Regions from separate parts of the Yersinia sp. KBS0713 genome, predicted to be linked through region 1. Evidence: predicted binding sites of a transcription regulator. Region 1 holds the regulator's gene; each other region holds the start of a gene.

Region 1 (4,623 bases):
TTTAATATTGCCAATCGCGGCGTTGCCGATCATGTCGGTGTCTATTTAGGTAACGGCAAATTTATTCAGTCCCCGCGTACCGGCGAAGAGATCCGCATTAGTATGCTGAATAACGACTACTGGCAAGATCACTATGTGGGTGCTCGCCGCGTGGTCACACCTAAAACTATCCGCTAATTCTTCAACTCACAGCCAGCACTGCTGTTGGCTGTGAGTACCCCACTCGCCAAACTTCTGTTATCCCCGTGATCTATCTTGGCTAATGCCAATGCCATACTAATACTGTGGTTATAACTGTCATTTCTGTCGAAAATTGTTAAGATTATACCCACAACAAAAATACAACAATTAAGCTTTTAACCGCTCTTCGCCACATCATGGCCTGCGGCTATTGATGGGATTTGAGGAGCAAACACCCTGAGCAACCCGAAAGGAGAGAGCTATGTCTTTTGAATTACCGGCATTACCTTATGCACAAAATGCACTGGAACCCCATATCTCAGCTGAAACGCTGGAGTACCATTACGGCAAACACCATAATACCTATGTGATTAACCTCAATAATCTGATTAAAGATAGTGAGTTTGCTGACAAAACGCTGGAAGAGATAGTAAAAACCTCCAGCGGTGGTCTCTTTAACAATGCGGCCCAAGTCTGGAACCATACTTTCTACTGGCACTGTCTGTCACCAAATGGTGGTGGTGAGCCGACCGGTAAAGTGGCTGATGCCATTAATCAATCATTTGGTTCTTTTGCTGAATTTAAAGCACAATTTACCGATGCCGCAGTGAAAAACTTTGGCGCAGGTTGGACTTGGCTGGTTAAAAAAGCCGATGGCACGCTGGCGATTGTGAGTACATCTAATGCGGCAACCCCGCTGACGACCACGGATAAACCGTTACTGACGGTGGATGTGTGGGAACACGCTTATTATATTGATTACCGCAATGCGCGGCCAAAATATCTGGAAAATTTCTGGGCGCTGGTTAACTGGGCATTCGTTGAGAAGAATTTAGCCTGAGAAGGCAATAAGCGCGAGACGATGTGTTAGCACATCAAGCAATAATTAAGGGCGGGTAAACCGCCCTACTTTACTATTTTACCGGCAAGCGGCTTAATTAATTCATTACCGCCACGAAGCTAAAGGCAATAATCATCGCCAGCGCACCAACAGTCGTAATCAGCGACATTTTCAGATTGGTATCCATAAAAACTCCTCAGCCGGTCAGTTTGTCGTAGGGAAAAGGCACATAGTTAGTGTGTTAAAATATCTTCCCACAATTCAGAAAAAAAATCTTGTGCTCATTACGCACTTTATAACTTTGAATACCTCTTTCACTTTTCCTCCAGATCAGCCAAAATTCGCAGTTCATAACTGCATACCGACCAATAACGTCCAATAAATACTCTCAGACAACCAGCTGATTCCATTTTCCAGCCAATAACATGCTTCTGTCTGAGTGGTTTCGCGTCTGCAGGCAAACGATTAACATAATACTTACCTACTGTAACAGGTGAGCTTAGGAGTCATTTTTTTTATGGCAACGATTAAAGATGTGGCCAAACACGCGGGTGTTTCCACCACCACCGTTTCGCACGTGATTAACAAAACGCGTTTCGTCGCCGAAAATACTAAGGCTGCCGTGTGGGCGGCCATTAAAGAACTGCATTATTCACCCAGTGCTGTGGCCCGTAGTTTGAAAGTTAATCACACCAAATCAATTGGTTTACTGGCAACGTCCAGCGAAGCGCCCTATTTTGCTGAAGTGATCGAAGCGGTTGAAAACAGTTGTTATAGCAAGGGTTACACGCTGATTTTATGTAACTCTCATAATAATCTGGATAAACAGAAAGCCTATCTGGCGATGCTGGCACAAAAGCGTGTTGATGGACTGCTGGTGATGTGTTCAGAATATCCCGAGCAGTTGCTGGGGATGCTGGAAGATTATCGTAATATCCCGATGGTGGTGATGGATTGGGGGACAGCACGTGGCGACTTTACTGACTCGATTATCGATAACGCCTTTGAAGGCGGCTATTTGGCTGGACGTTATCTGATTGAGCGCGGTCATCGTGATATCGGCGCTATTCCCGGCCAGCTATCCCGTAATACTGGCGGTGGTCGCCATCAGGGCTTTTTGAAAGCCCTGGAGGAGGCCAATATCACGCTGCGTGATGAATGGGTGGTTCAGGGCGATTTCGAACCGGAGTCCGGTTATAAAGCCATGCACCAGATTCTGACGCAAAAACATCGCCCGACCGCGGTATTCTGTGGCGGCGATATTATGGCGATGGGTGCAATATGCGCAGCCGATGAGCTGGGCTTGCGGGTGCCGCAAGATATTTCAGTGATCGGGTATGATAATGTGCGCAACGCGCGCTACTTCTCCCCTGCGCTGACCACCATTCATCAGCCAAAAGAGCGATTAGGTGAAACCGCTTTTGCGATGTTGCTCGACCGTATTGTCAGCAAGCGCGAAGACCCCCAGACCATTGAGGTGCACCCGAAACTGGTCGAGCGACGTTCTGTTGCGGATGGCCCGTTCCGCGATTATCGCCGCTAACTCTCTTCTGCCGGTAGCAAACTCGGCTACCGGCGCGGTTATTTGCTCTCAGTTGCTGGTGTCGTCATGCTGAGTAGCTGATGGGTTGTCATCTTTCAGCCACTCAGCATTTAGCGTGACACTGTCACCCAAATACGCCAGCAACCATGCCAGTGCCGGTGAGTGGTTGTTCTGCTCCCACGTCAGGCAGCATGGGCTATCCGGTAGCGGTTCAGCCAAGCTTAGCGCTGCCAGCCTCCCTTGCGCAATCAGCGGCGAGACCATATGAGCAGGCACCATGCCAACACATAGCCCCGCGCACAGGCAGTCAATCCCCGTCGCCCAGTCCGGTGCCACCAACCGCTGCTGATTATCTAAGGTCCAGGTGTCCCGTTTCGGCAGGTTGCGCGCGGTATCTTCCAGACAGAGTGCGGGGTAAGGCCGCAACTGATCATCGGTCAGTGGCCCGGTTAACCGCGCTAATGGGTGTTCGACACTCACCACACATTGCCAACTTAAAAAGCCCATGTCGCGAAAAACAAACCGCCCTCCGACTGGCACCGCACGCGTGGCGCCGATGGCCATTTCAGCCTGCCCGTCCACCAGCGCATCCCAGACGCCATTGAACACCTCATAACGTACCCGTAATTCGATATCAGGAAAATGTCGATAGAAATCCAGAACTAAGCGGCGGCTGCGCTGTGGTTTGACGATTTTATCCACCACGATGGTTAACTCCCCTCGCCAGCCATTCGCCACTTGTTGGCATTGACGGCGAGTGCCATTCATTTTTTTGATAACATCGCGAGCTTCTTTGATAAAAACGACACCTGCGGCGGTTAATTCTACGTCACGATGACGCCGTTCAAACAGCGGCACCGCCAGCCACTCTTCAAGCTGGCGCACGGTATAACTTATCGCCGATGGCACACGGTGCAATTCTTGAGCGGCGGCACTGAAGCTACCGGTACGTGCGACCGCGTCAACCACATCCAGCGAGTATTCAGACCACATTATCTTCTGCTCCTGTTGCTCATTTATTCAGACATCAAATATTTTGATAGCATGGCGCAAATATTACCGTTTCACAATCGAATCACTCGCCGGATAGAATGCCCCCGCAATAAAATTGCCTGTAATAATACATTTACAATAACAACATATTGACAACAGCAACGCCTGCAACATTTTCACATTGAGAATAAAGAATGAAAACCACCTCTAGCTTCATGTTCTACCTGGCTGGCTTAAGTATGCTGGGTTATCTGGCCACCGACATGTATTTGCCCGCCTTTGGCGCAATGCAACAAGAGCTGCAAACCTCCGCCGGTGCCATCAGTGCCAGTCTGAGCATCTTCCTCGCCGGTTTCGCTATCGCCCAACTTATCTGGGGGCCGGTATCGGATAAAATAGGTCGTAAACCGGTGCTGTTGGTCGGGTTGGGGTTATTTGCTATCGGCTGTCTGGGGATTTTGTGGGTTGAGACTGCCACCCAGTTATTAATCCTGCGTTTTATTCAAGCGGTGGGGGTCTGTTCTGCCGCCGTGAGCTGGCAAGCCTTAGTGGTGGATCGTTATCGCGACGGTAAAGCCAACCGCGTATTCGCAACTATCATGCCGCTGGTGGCGTTGTCGCCGGCACTGGCACCTTTGCTGGGTGCCTGGCTGTTAAATCACTTCAGTTGGCGCGCCATTTTTGTCGTTCTGCTGGCCGTTACTCTGCTGCTCCTGATCCCAACGGCGCTGTTGAAAGAGCGGAAAAAATCCGCGACTGATAAAGCCGATCAAAGTAGGGCTAGGATCAGTTTCTACCAGTTATTGAAATCGCCACAGTTTAGCGGCAACGTGATGATGTTCGCCGCATGTAGTGCCGGATTTTTCGCTTGGTTAACCGGTTCACCTTTTATTTTGGGCGACATGGGATATGGCCCGAACGTCATCGGTTTAAGTTATGTTCCACAGACATTGGCTTTTCTCTTAGGCGGTTTCGGTTGCCGTAGCGCTCTGACTCGCATCAAAGGAAATACCCTGCTGCCATGGCTGTTGGCGGGGTATAGCGCCAGCATGATCGCGCTCTATCT
Region 2 (4,623 bases), 780 kb from region 1:
CACGCCGTATAACAGCAGTGAAACGCCGCCCATAACAGGAACAGGCACGGCCTGAATGGCAGCAGCAAGTTTACCGACACAAGAGAGCATAATCGCCAGAATCGCTGCACCACCGATAACCCAGGTGCTATAAACCCGGGTGATCGCCATTACCCCAATATTTTCGCCATAAGTGGTATTCGGCGTGGAGCCAAAGAAACCGGAGATCACTGTAGAAATACCGTTGGCAAACATCGAGCGATGCAGGCCGGGGTCACGAATTAAATCTTTTTTCACGATATTGGCGGTCACCACCAGATGCCCAATATGCTCGGCAATCACCACCAGCGCCGCAGGCAAGATGGTCAGAATGGCGAACCACTCAAAACGGGGGGTATAGAAGGTCGGCAAAGCAAACCAATGGGCTTCGCTAATAGGTGTTAAATCAACCACACCCATCACGAATGACAAGGCATAACCCACCAATACACCAATCAGAATCGGGATAATGGCGAAGAAGCCACGGAACAGCACCGAACCTAAAATGGTCACCCCCAGGGTCACCATTGAGATGATGATGGTGGTTGAATCTACCGTCACCCCCGGTGCTGGCAGTAGTCCTGCCATTCCGGCAGCAACACCGGCTAACTCAAGGCCGATAACCGCGACAATCGCCCCCATCGCCGCCGGTGGAAATATCACATCCAACCAGCCAGTGCCGGCTTTTTTCACAATCAGCGCTACCAAGCAGAACAGCACGCCGCACATGATAAAACCGCCCAAGGCGACTTCATATCCCAATGGCAATAATAGTAAAACCGGTGAAATAAACGCAAAGCTGGAACCCAGATAAGCCGGGATCTTGCCCTTACAGATAAACAGATAGAGTAAGGTGCCAATGCCGTTGAACAGCAGCACTGTGGCCGGGTTAATCTTAAATAGGATAGGAACTAAAACTGTGGCACCGAACATGGCAAACAAATGTTGAAAACTCAGTGGGATCGTCTGGAGCAGCGGTGGACGCTCGCTGACGCCAATGGTGCGACGGCTCATTATCTCTATCCTCTTCAATGGTGTGATTTATGCTAAAAATTATTCAAAAAAAAGCCGACTATCGAGTCGGCTATCATCGTTTATTTTGTTCCGAAAATCTTATCACCGGCATCACCCAAACCTGGGATAATGTAGCCGTGTTCGTTTAGGCCCTGATCGATAGAGGCAGTGTATAGCTCAACGTCTGGATGCGCCTGTTCCAATGCTTTAATACCTTCCGGTGCCGCGACCAATACCAAGACTTTAATGCTCTGGCAGCCCGCTTTCTTCAGCAAATCAATGGTGGCAATCATCGAACCACCGGTTGCCAGCATTGGGTCAACCACTAACGCCATCCGCTCATTGATATTAGAAACCAGCTTCTGGAAGTAAGGTACTGGCTTTAGTGTCTCTTCATCACGATAGACACCCACCACACTGATGCGGGCGCTCGGTACATTTTCCAACACCCCTTCCATCATGCCCAAACCGGCACGCAAAATGGGCACCACAGTGATTTTCTTACCTTTAATCTGCTCAACTTCAACCGGCCCGTTCCAACCTTCGATGGTCACTTTTTCAGTTTCCAAATCGGCGGTTGCCACGTAAGTCAGCAAACTCCCCACTTCAGACGCTAACTCGCGAAAACGCTTCGTGCTGATATCATTTTCACGCATCAAACCAAGTTTATGTTTTACTAGCGGGTGTTTCACCTCAACGATCTTCATTATTTTTCTCCTGGTTAGGCGACTGGCGGCCAAAAAAATCGCGAGATTATACCGCCTTTTTTTTTGAACGCCACAATCAATAGCCTGATTCAGATCAATAGAAAATCATTATTAAGTCAAGAAAGCTAAAAATCAGCGTGATATCACAAGCTACTCGCAAACGTTTGCCTGCGCTGTTAGAATTGTCGCGTTTTCTTCCTATGCTTAAACCGCCAACCGCCGTGGGGACCTCGCAGTGACCAACAAAACCTCTCTCAGCTATAAAGACGCAGGTGTAGATATTGATGCCGGCAATGACCTTGTTGATCGCATAAAAGGTGTGGTTAAACAGACCCGTCGCCCAGAGGTCATGGGTGGATTGGGCGGCTTCGGTGCCCTGTGCGCTTTGCCGCAAAAATACCGTGAACCTATTTTAGTTTCAGGCACTGATGGCGTGGGCACCAAGCTGCGTCTGGCGATGGACCTGAAACGCCACGATACCATCGGTATCGATTTAGTGGCCATGTGTGTCAACGACCTGGTGGTTCAAGGAGCCGAACCACTGTTCTTCCTCGACTACTTCGCCACCGGTAAACTGGATGTGGATACTGCCGCCAGTGTCATTACCGGTATTGCCGAAGGGTGCAAACAGTCAGGTTGTGCGCTGGTCGGCGGCGAAACAGCCGAGATGCCGGGCATGTACCACGGCGAAGATTATGACGTTGCTGGCTTCTGTGTTGGCGTGGTCGAAAAATCTGAAATCATCGATGGCAGCAAAGTGACGCCCGGTGATGTGTTGGTGGCCTTAGGTGCCAGCGGCCCACACTCCAATGGTTATTCATTGGTTCGCAAAATTTTGGAAGTCAGCAACACCAATCCAGAACAGACACAGCTGGAAGGTAAATCCCTGGCCGACCATCTGCTGGAACCGACCAAAATCTACGTAAAATCTATTCTGAGCTTGATTGAACAACTTGATATTCATGCGATTGCTCACCTGACCGGTGGCGGCTTCTGGGAGAATATCCCACGGGTATTACCGCAAGGCACTCAAGCGGTTATCGATGAAGCTAGCTGGCAGTGGCCTGCGGTATTCAGCTGGTTGCAGCAAGCTGGCAATGTGAGCCGCCACGAAATGTACCGCACCTTTAACTGTGGTGTCGGCATGGTGGTTGCTCTCCCAGCGGAACTGGCAGATAGTGCCGTTGAGTTGCTGACAGCATCTGGTGAAAAAGCCTGGAAAATAGGGGTGATCGCAGCGGCAGTCGAAGGCGCTGAACAAGTTATTATCAATCCGTAATGATGATGAAAATTGTCGTTTTAGTCTCTGGCCAAGGAAGCAATCTACAGGCACTGATAGAGACCCAGCAGCAAGGGCGCATTTCAGGCCAGATTAGCGCCGTATTCAGCAATAACCCTGCGGCTTATGGGTTAGAACGTGCCAAGCTGGCGGGTATCCCACACCATGGGTTGGATGCCAAAACCTTTGCTGACCGCGCCAGTTTTGATGCGGCATTGGCCCAAGCCATTGACCAGTATCAGCCTGATTTGCTGGTACTTGCCGGTTATATGCGCATTCTTAGCCCCGTGTTTGTGCAGCACTATGCCGGGCGGATGTTGAATATCCACCCCTCCCTGCTGCCCAAATATCCTGGCCTGCACACTCATCGGCAGGCACTGGAAAACGGCGATCAGGAACACGGCACTTCAGTACATTTTGTCACTGAGGAGCTGGATGGCGGCCCGGTGATTCTGCAAGCCAAAGTGCCCATTTTCAGTGATGACACCGAAGATGATGTTATCGAAAGAGTGCAAACTCAGGAACATAACATCTATCCGCTGGTGGTGAATTGGTTTACTGATGGCCGACTGACTATGGGTGATAACGCAGCCTGGCTGGATGGCAAGCGCTTACCTGCGCAAGGTTATGCGGCTGAAGAGTAGATTGATGCAATAACAGATAATAGTGCATTGATTAAGGGCGCTACCGTTTTGCGGTTAGCGCCTTTTTTATGCTTTATTCTTAATGCGTTATGCTAATTATCGCGCTCAGGTTATCGCCAAAGTCGCAGATCTCCCACTGCACCTTCAAGCATGAGAGTATATAATCGTTGTGGCAGCAGCCGCTGTCGCCCTATGAGGAATAAGCATGTCTACCACCAGCAGCGTCCGTTTACGCCCACTTGAACGGGATGATCTGCCGTTTGTCCATCAGTTAGATAACAATGCCAGTGTTATGCGCTATTGGTTTGAGGAGCCTTACGAGGCCTTTGTCGAACTCTCTGATCTCTACGATAAACATATTCATGACCAGAGTGAGCGCCGCTTTATTATTGAAAGTCAGGGCACAAAAGTAGGGCTGGTCGAGTTAGTTGAAATTAACCATATTCACCGCCGTGCTGAGTTTCAGATTATTATCGACCCCGCCCATCAGGGGAAAGGCCATGCTGGCACCGCAGCAAAACTGGCCATGGAATATGGTTTTTCTGTGCTGAATTTGTACAAACTTTATCTGATCGTGGATAAAGAGAATAAAAAAGCCATTCATATCTACAGCAAATTAGGTTTTGAAGTGGAAGGCGAACTGAAGCAGGAGTTCTTTATCAATGGTGAATACCGTACGGTGATTCGTATGTGCATTTTTCAGCCACAATATTTAGCTAAATATAAAACGCCATCGATAAAGAGTGCTTGATTTATACCCAAACAGGGGCCACACGGCCCCAATAGTTATGGTAGAATCAATTCAACAAATTTAATAAAGTAATGTTATCACTCGCATTGATTTCATCTATTTTCCCTAATAAATACTCCTGTGATTTTCTGGTGTGTATTCTGAAAACACTGTATGAGTAAACAATATTGATTATGTCATCTTCACTTAGCGTGTTGTTGTATATGACAA
Region 3 (4,623 bases), 1.2 Mb from region 1:
TCGATCATCACCATACCGGAGTGCATCCAGTAGTTCACATAAGGGCCATCATGGGCGCAGGTAGATTGTGCAATCTCATTTTCGTGGTGCGGGAACATCAAATCAGAACCGCCACCGTGGATATCGAAGTGCGCACCTAGCTGTTTGCTGTTCATTGCTGAACACTCAATATGCCAGCCAGGACGGCCCGCCCCCCAAGGTGATTCCCAGCTTGGCTCCCCCGGTTTAGACATTTTCCACAGCACAAAATCCATCGGATTGCGTTTAACATCCGCCACTTCAACTCGCGCCCCCGCCTGTAACTGATCCAAGTCTTGGCGCGACAACAGCCCATAATCTGGATCACTGTCCACGGCAAACATCACATCACCATTTGATGCCACATAGGCGTGATCGCGGGCGATTAGGCGCTCGACCAGCTCAATTATCTCCGGGATATGGTGAGTCGCACGCGGCTCTAAATCGGGGCGTTCGAGGTTCAATGCATCGAAATCTTTATGCATTTCTGCCAGCATCCGCGTGGTCAGTTGCTCGCAGGTTTCACTATTTTCAATCGCACGTTTGATAATTTTATCGTCAACGTCAGTAACATTACGCACATACGTCAGCGAGTAACCTAAATAACGCAAATAACGCGCAACAACGTCGAACGCAACGAAAGTACGCCCATGCCCAATGTGACACAGGTCATAAATGGTGATCCCGCATACATACATACCAATTTTACCGGCATGGATAGGCTTGAATTCCTCTTTTTGGCGACTCAGTGTATTAAAAATCTTTAGCATCGGGACATTCCGTGGTGTTGTTTTTTTGCGGTATGCAGGGTTGATACTCAAAGTCATTGAGGTTGCAGCTAAGCTGCAAGCAAATACTCCTTCAGCTTCAATGACCAAGGGTATAACAGGATATCATCAGATTATGCGGTAAATCAGCCCGTGATTCAGCACTTTTTCGCCCATATTGGCCGTGTTGCGACTGCTGACTCAATCTCAGAGATATGATATAAGAGCCGTCTAAAGGGTTACGACTCATTTGTGAACACACTTATTACACTAGCAGGAATATTATTATGGTCACGTTTCATACTAATCACGGCGATATCGTCGTCAACACCTTCGCGGATAAAGCGCCGGTTACCGTTGAGAACTTCCTGAACTACTGCCGTAAAGGTTTCTATGATAACACTATTTTCCACCGTGTTATTGATGGTTTCATGATTCAGGGCGGTGGTTTCGAGCCGGGCATGAATCAAAAAGAGACTGATGCACCTATCAAGAACGAAGCCAATAATGGTCTGAAAAACACCCGTGGCACACTGGCAATGGCGCGAACTAACGATCCACACTCTGCCACTGCTCAGTTCTTTATTAACGTTGCAGACAACGACTTCCTGAACTTCCGTTCAGAGCGCCCAGATGGCTGGGGCTACTGTGTATTTGCTGAAGTTACCGAGGGTTTGGACGTGGTTGAGAAGATCAAAAACGTCGCAACAGGTCGCAGCGGTATGCATCAGGATGTGCCAAAAGAAGACGTCATCATTAAAAGCGTTACTGTAAGCGAGTAATAGCGACTTAATGAGCACGCTTTTTATTGCAGATTTGCATCTTAGCGCTCAGGAGCCGGCAATCACTGCCGGTTTCCTGCATTTTATACAGCGTGATGCTATTCATGCTGATGCTTTATATATCCTGGGCGATTTATTCGAGTCCTGGATTGGCGATGATGACCCCGAGCCACTGTATCGGCAAGTTGCCGCTGCATTAAAATCACTCCAGCAACAGGGCGTACCCTGCTACTTTATTCACGGCAACCGCGATTTTCTACTCGGTAAACGCTTTGCGGCTGAAAGCGGCATGACGTTACTCGCGGAAGAGAAAGTCGTCGAACTGTATGGCCGCAGAATAGTGATTTTGCATGGTGATACTTTATGTACCGATGATGCCGACTATCAGCATTTTCGGCGCAGAGTTCACAACCCCCTGATTCAAAAACTCTTCCTATGGCTGCCACTGCGCTTTCGTTTACGGATTGCCGCTTATATGCGCAACCAAAGCCAACAGAACAATAGCGGAAAGTCGCAACTCATCATGGATGTGAATCCACAAGCTGTCATTGATACATTTCAGCGGAATCAGGTCAGTTGGATGATTCATGGCCACACTCATCGCCCCGCAGTTCATAATGTAGCACTGCCCGCAGCAACAGCGCATCGGGTGGTTTTGGGTGCCTGGCATGTTGAAGGTTCGATGGTAAAAGTCACGGCTGAAAGTGTTGAGTTGATTAAATTCCCGTTTTGACCGCCTGATGCTCAATAACCACGGCGCTATTTATCATTAGCGCACCACTAAAAAACCGCAAAATCCCACTAAAAGCCGCGACGCAACCGTTTTCCTCGCCTTTGGCTCATGATATGCTCTACGCCCTCATCGCCAGCCACGATACCTAACTTCGTTCTGGCCGACGCTTGCGCAATCACAGGAGCCTTACCCTCATGGGAGCCAACCTCGATTCGGCTTATGCAGCCGGGGTTAAAATCGCTATCGTAATGGGGTCCAAAAGTGACTGGGCCACCATGCAGTTCGCCGCCGACGTGCTCACCACGCTCAATGTTCCGTTTCATGTCGAAGTGGTCTCTGCACACAGAACCCCCGATAAACTGTTCAGTTTTGCCGAACAAGCGGATGCCAATGGCTTACATGTCATTATTGCGGGCGCCGGCGGGGCAGCTCACCTACCGGGGATGATCGCGGCCAAAACACTGGTGCCGGTTTTAGGTGTTCCGGTACAAAGTGCGGCGTTAAGTGGCGTCGATAGCCTCTATTCCATTGTGCAGATGCCGCGTGGTATTCCGGTGGGGACACTGGCTATTGGTAAAGCGGGCGCGGCGAATGCTGCATTGCTCGCCGCTCAAATATTAGCGCTGCATGACGCTGAATTAGCTGGCCGTCTGGCTAATTGGCGTCAAAGCCAAACGGACGAAGTGTTGGAAAACCCCGATCCGAGGGATGAAGCATGAAGCCGGTTTGCGTATTAGGTAATGGTCAGTTAGGGCGCATGTTGCGCCAGGCGGGTGAGCCGTTAGGCATTGCCGTTTATCCGGTGGGGTTAGATGCCGAACCAGAAGCGGTGCCTTATCAGCACAGTGTGATCACCGCTGAGATTGAGCGCTGGCCGGAAACCGCCTTAACTCGCGAACTGGCAACACATACCGCCTTTGTTAACCGCGATATTTTCCCGCGTCTGGCTGACCGCCTGACACAAAAACAGCTGCTTGATAGCCTGAATCTGGCCACTGCCCCTTGGCAACTATTGGCTAGTGCCAGCGAGTGGCCGCAGGTTTTCGCCTCACTGGGCGAACTTGCCATCGTGAAACGCCGGGTCGGCGGCTACGATGGTCGTGGTCAGTGGCGTTTGCGCGCGGGTGAGCAAGATACCTTACCCGCCGATGCTTACGGCGAGTGCATTGTCGAGCAGGGCATTAACTTCTCCGGCGAAGTTTCGCTGGTCGGCGCTCGCAGCCATCACGGCAAATCAGTTTTTTATCCGCTGACCCACAATTTGCATGAAGATGGCATCTTGCGCATCAGCGTGGCACTGCCTCAGCCGAATAGCCGCTTACAGCAACAAGCGGAACAGATGCTCGCGGCCATTATGGATGAGCTGAATTATGTTGGGGTGATGGCGATGGAGTGCTTTATGGTCGGCGACAGTTTGCTGATCAATGAGTTAGCACCACGGGTGCATAACAGTGGTCACTGGACCCAAAATGGTGCCTCCATCAGCCAGTTCGAGCTGCATCTGCGCGCCATTTTGGATTTGCCGCTGCCCAAGCCGGTGGTAAATACCCCATCGGCGATGGTCAATCTGATTGGCACGGCGGTAAACACCCAATGGCTGTCGCTGCCATTGGTGCACCTGCACTGGTACGAAAAAGAGGTGCGTGAAGGCCGCAAAGTGGGTCATTTGAATTTGAATGATCCCGATGGCGCAGCATTAAGTGCCGCGCTGGCCGAGCTGGCCCCGTTGCTGCCCGCAGAGTACCAAAACGCCCTGCGTTGGGCGCAGGCGAAGCTGTAAATTATTCGCAGGAAACTAATAACTCGCGGGCAACTCATGCTGCCCGCGAATAAAATCTACCCCTCATAGTTGCGAAATAGAGCCCGCCCCTGTAACAACCGCGCACCAAGCCAACCGCCACAGAGTGATAACAGCAGCGCTGCCGCCAGCGGCAATAGCCACCACATGACCCAATTAGGCTGCCACGGGAAGTCAAAGACTAACCGCTGTAACGCCCAGAGCGCGGCTTCCGCACCAATAGCTGCCGCCAGACCAGCCACCAGCCCCAATAGCGCGAACTCCCACCACAAGGTGCCGCGCAGTAAGCGTTTACTTGCGCCCAGTGTGCGATAGACCACCAGCTCCTGACGGCGCTGGCGCATCCCTACCTGTACCTGTGCCAGCAGCAGCAAAGTGCCACAAATAATGACCAACACCACCATCACTTCCAGCGCGCGACTGACCTGCTGTAACACCTGCCCGACCTGTTTTAGCATCGCGCCAATATCCAGCAAGCTAAGTGTCGGGAACTGGCGATTCAGTTGCGTCAGTGCTTCCCCATCC
Region 4 (4,623 bases), 340 kb from region 1:
TTTCGTCGTTTCAGACTGAATAAGTTCCTGTCCCGGCTTGGTTTTTCTTGCATGGTATTTTTACTGTTTCTGTTGCTAGGTGCTGTTGTGATTTATGGGCAAACCAAAGCAAATATGCATCAGGATGCAGAGACCAAACTATTACAAGGTAGGGTGCGCTTCGATCAGATATTTAATAACTTGCAACATGCGGCTATCCAAGTCGAAACCGGACTGGGAAAACCTTGCTTGCAAGTTGTACAGAACTTACGGGATCAAGTGGTCATGGTGCCAGATGTTCGCTCTGTCTCTTTTGCCAAGGGTTCGACCATTTATTGCTCCTCAATATATGGCCCGCTTTCTGCCCCTTTTGATTTAAATGTATTTGTCGATGGGCAACTCGAGTTAATGTCGGGTAATGATGTTACACCCGACCGCGCTTTAATGGTGTACCGGCAGGAACGAGGTGATTACAGTATTTTGGTTGCCGTCGATGGCTATTACCTGCGTAGTATCCTTAATCTGCTGAGTGGTGATATTCAGTTGCAACTGAGAGTGGGTAATCAGTGGATGGACGCGGCAGGTGCAGTACATGTCGGCGCGCCTCAGAAGAAGGGGGAGTTACTCTATTTGGCGTCAGATAAGTTTGCTTATTCGTTGAGCACAACACTCTCTAATCAGCAATATTTGGCCTACGTTTGGCAATATACTCAAGGTAGCCTGATATTCTTCATCTTAATGAGTATCGGATCAGCTGTACTTGTTTTTTGGTTATCGGGCCGAGCGGCATCACCCACTCAGGTATTAAAACAGGCATTAGAAAATAACGAGTTTATTCCTTACATGCAGCCCATTGTTTCGGGTAAAGAGAAATATTGGATTGGCTGTGAAGTATTAATGCGCTGGCAACATCCTGGGCAGGGAATGATTCAACCAAATCATTTTATTCCGATGGCCGAGGATAGCGAACTGATTGTGCCAATGACTCGTTCTATTATGCAGCAGGTGAGTGCAAGATTTGCCCCTTATGTAAATCAATTACCGGAAGGTTTCCATTTTGGCTTTAATATTAGCGCCAACCATTGCCGTGATTTGAGCCTATTAGATGACTGCCGTAATTTCATTCAGGCTTTTGGCGGCAATAAAATTAATATTACGCTGGAATTAACCGAGCGCAAATTGATTGTTGCAGATGAGATGACTGACCGATTATTCGCAGAACTCCATGCTCTTGGTGTCTTTATTGCTATTGACGATTTTGGCACCGGACATTCAAGTCTGAGTTACTTGCAGAAGTTTAAAGTCGATTTCTTGAAAATAGACCAAAGTTTTGTCGGCATGATTGGCTCCGATGCGCTCTCAAGTCACATTGTGGGTAATGTTATTGATTTGGCGACCCGACTGGGGTTACAGACGATTGCCGAGGGGGTCGAAAACGACACACAGATGCGTTATTTGCAGGCTCACAATGTTGATTACCTGCAAGGCTATATGTTTGGCCGGCCGATGCCTATGAGCGAATTTGCCAAATATATGTTCCATTAAGAGCTGTTGTTTGATCTGACATATTAAGAAAAATAAAAGGGTACCTGCAAAGGCACCCTTTTACGGTCAGTGACCCGTCATAAAGCACTAATTAGAGCACCGCGACGATAGCTTCACATAGTGGAGCCATGTTGTCCGGCGTCATACCAGCAACGTTGACTCGACCAGAGTTAACCGCGTAAACAGCGAACTCATTACGCAGGCGTAGAACTTGCTCTTTGGTCAGGCCACTGAACGAGAACATGCCATTCTGGTTAATGATAAAGCTGAAATCTTGTTTCGCGCCTTTTTCCTGCAACGTATTCACAAACAACTGACGCATACGGTGGATTCGCTGGCGCATATCGGTCAGTTCTTGTTCCCAAATCGCGCGCAGTGCTGGGGTGCTCAAAATTGTGGCAACTACAGAGGCGCCATGCGCTGGTGGGTTAGAGTAGTTAGCACGGATAACCGCTTTAACCTGACTGAACGCAATATCAGCTACATCGTTGCTGGCTGCAACGACAGTGCAAGCCCCAACACGCTCGTTGTACAGGCCGAAGTTTTTTGAATAAGAGCTGCAAACAATCAACTCTTGATGTGTCGCGGCGAAAATTCGCAGGCCCTGAGCATCTTCTTCCAGCCCTTTGGCAAAGCCCTGATAAGCGAAGTCAAACAGTGGCAACCAACCTTTAGCTACTGACAGTTCAGCCAGTTGGCTCCACTGGGCTTCAGTTGGATCGATGCCGGTTGGGTTATGGCAGCAGCCATGGAACAGCACGACGTCGCCAGCCTGAGCTTCTGACAGGCTATTTAATAGCCCATCGAAATCTAGCGCATGGTTCGCTGCGTCATAATAAGCATACTCAACCACTTCCAGCCCGGCAGCAGCGAAGATATTTTTATGGTTCGGCCAGCTTGGATTACTGACCCAGACACGTTTGGCGCTGGTTTGGTGGGCGATAAAATCAGCAGCGATACGTAACCCGCCAGTCCCACCAGGGGTTTGAGCGGTACGCGCACGTTTATCGGCGATAATGGCGCTCTGGCTACCGAACAACAGTTCCTGAGTGCAACTGGCGAAAGCCGGTAGGCCACCAATATCCAGATAGTTTTTGGTAACTTCGTTTTCCAGCAAATACTGCTCAGCTTTTTTCACGCTGGTGAGCACCGGCGTTTTACCGGTTTCGTCTTTGTAGACGCCGATCCCCAGGTTGATTTTATTAGGGCGGTCATCCGCGCGGAAAATATCGGTCAGGCCCAGAATAGGGTCCGCAGGTGCAGCAGTGATTTTTTCAAACATGTCAGAGGCTTCCATGGCTTAGCGTTAAGCAAACAGAACCATCAGGGTAACGCCAGTTGCGCTCTTTGCCAACCGTTTGCGATAAAAAGAAATGAATGTTGTGAGGCGGGGGGATTCAGGGTGAAAAATCGGCACAATAGAGTCATTGACAGCGGAATATCCCTATATTTTGGCTAAGGATAGAAACAAAAAGGCAGAGCCGAAGCCCTGCCTTTTTTCAACTTATGTCAGCAGATAAACTGCCTGATTAAGTTTAACTTAGAACTGGTAAACCAAGCCAACACCAACAACGTCGTCTGTCATCAGACCGTTAGCATCGGTGAAGTTGTCTTTATCCAGCAAGTTGATTTTGTAATCAACATAGGTGGTCATGTTTTTGTTGAACGCGTAGTAAGTACCAACAGAAACATATTTCAACAGATCATGGTTGTCATCGGTATTGTTGTTCAGGTCCTTACCTTTAGACTGTACATAGCCTAAAGATGGACGCAGACCGAAGTCGAACTGGTATTGTGCGGTGATTTCAATATCACGAGTCTTGTTAGCAACTGAATCATTGCCAAATGGAGTCATGTTTTGAGTTTCAGCATACATTACAGCCAGGTATACGTTGTTTGCGTCGTATTTAGCACCAACGTTCCATGCCTGAGCTTTTTCGCCTTCAGCAAATGTTGGGTTAGTCAGGTGAGCATCTTTCTGCAGGTTAGTACGGTTAGCAGAAGAGAAACCAGCACCGAAGTTCACGCCGTAACCGATATCATAAGTAGAAGAGATACCGAAACCGTCACCGTTCTGAGTAGTCAGGAAGCCATCACGACCAGTTTCGTTTTTGCCTTGATATTGCAGAGCAAAGTTCAGACCATCAACCAGACCGAAGAAGTTGGTGTTACGGTAAGTTGCCAGACCAGTAGAACGGCCAGTCATATAGTTGTCAGAGTTGGAGATTGAATCACCACCAAACACTGGCAGCATGTCGGTCCATGCGTTAACGTCATAGATTACGCCGTAGTTACGGCCGTAGTCGAATGAACCGAACTCAGCAAATTTCAGACCAGCAAAGCCCAGACGGGTTTTGTTGCCTTTGCCTTCTTGAGCTTCAGCGTTGTTAGCCTGAATGTTATATTCCCACTGGCCGTAACCGGTCAGTTGGTCAGTAATTTGGGTTTCACCTTTGAAGCCAAAACGAACATAAGATTTGTCACCGTCTTCGCCTTTGGCATCAGAGAACTGGTGACGCGCGTCAACTTTACCGTACAGGTCAAGTTTGTTGCCGTCTTTGTTGTAGATTTCTGCTGCATTAGCTGCGCCAGCTGCTAACAATGCTGGGATTACTACTGCAAGAATATTGCGCTTCATCATTATTATTACCCTCATTGGTTTTATTCGGACACCTGCCACTGCCGCCAATAATTTTTTTGGAACTATTGTTGAGAGTTTGGTGTCGTCTGTGTCTGAACGCAGTGTTCCATTCGCAGGGCTTATAATCCAGACCGAAAATGCTACCAATTACCTGAATATGTTTCAGTGGGATACTATTTGTTACTAAATGTAAATTTAAGGGAACTTTGTGACTTAGATCTAACTTTAAAAAATGACAAAAGCCAGCTGAGCTGGCTTTTATTTATACAAATAAACATTTTTTTTCGAAATGACGAACTTAGAAGCTGGCATTTCTCGGTGTGCGTGGGAATGGAATGACATCCCGAACGTTCTGAACCCCAGTTACATAGGAGATCAAACGCTCAAATCCAAGGCCAAATCCTGAATGCGGTACAGTGCCGTAGCGACGCAGATCACGATACCACCAATAATCTTCT

Evidence for each region. The regulator PurR, encoded in region 1, represses purine synthesis genes. The targets are predictions, from matches to a motif close to CANGCAAACGTTTGCNTG.
Region 2: purM (phosphoribosylformylglycinamidine cyclo-ligase) is a predicted target of PurR. The motif match lies at 1,893-1,910, and genes of this name have one in related genera.
Region 3: purE (5-(carboxyamino)imidazole ribonucleotide mutase) is a predicted target of PurR. The motif match lies at 2,380-2,397, and genes of this name have one in related genera.
Region 4: FFE93_RS08135 (amino acid aminotransferase) is a predicted target of PurR. The motif match lies at 2,872-2,889, and genes of this name have one in related genera.

What each region holds. Positions count from the first base shown of each region.
Region 1 covers NZ_CP042173.1:2,069,776-2,074,398, reverse strand. The annotation lists gene FFE93_RS09695 (C40 family peptidase) at 1-177, shown strand, start outside; gene sodB (superoxide dismutase [Fe]) at 443-1,021, shown strand; gene FFE93_RS09685 (YnhF family membrane protein) at 1,119-1,208, opposite strand; gene purR (HTH-type transcriptional repressor PurR) at 1,539-2,564, shown strand; gene punR (DNA-binding transcriptional activator PunR) at 2,613-3,557, opposite strand; gene punC (purine nucleoside transporter PunC) at 3,752-4,623, shown strand, end outside.
Region 2 covers NZ_CP042173.1:1,289,802-1,294,424, reverse strand. The annotation lists gene uraA (uracil permease) at 1-1,032, opposite strand, end outside; gene upp (uracil phosphoribosyltransferase) at 1,113-1,739, opposite strand; gene purM (phosphoribosylformylglycinamidine cyclo-ligase) at 1,975-3,018, shown strand; gene purN (phosphoribosylglycinamide formyltransferase) at 3,021-3,662, shown strand; gene speG (spermidine N1-acetyltransferase) at 3,868-4,413, shown strand; gene fliB (flagellin lysine-N-methylase) at 4,460-4,623, opposite strand, start outside.
Region 3 covers NZ_CP042173.1:3,228,876-3,233,498, forward strand. The annotation lists gene cysS (cysteine--tRNA ligase) at 1-788, opposite strand, end outside; gene ppiB (peptidylprolyl isomerase B) at 1,073-1,567, shown strand; gene FFE93_RS15430 (UDP-2,3-diacylglucosamine diphosphatase) at 1,578-2,300, shown strand; gene purE (5-(carboxyamino)imidazole ribonucleotide mutase) at 2,495-3,019, shown strand; gene purK (5-(carboxyamino)imidazole ribonucleotide synthase) at 3,016-4,080, shown strand; gene ybbP (putative ABC transporter permease subunit YbbP) at 4,137-4,623, opposite strand, start outside.
Region 4 covers NZ_CP042173.1:1,731,504-1,736,126, forward strand. The annotation lists gene FFE93_RS08130 (cyclic diguanylate phosphodiesterase) at 1-1,524, shown strand, start outside; gene FFE93_RS08135 (amino acid aminotransferase) at 1,616-2,806, opposite strand; gene ompF (porin OmpF) at 3,065-4,162, opposite strand; gene asnS (asparagine--tRNA ligase) at 4,464-4,623, opposite strand, start outside.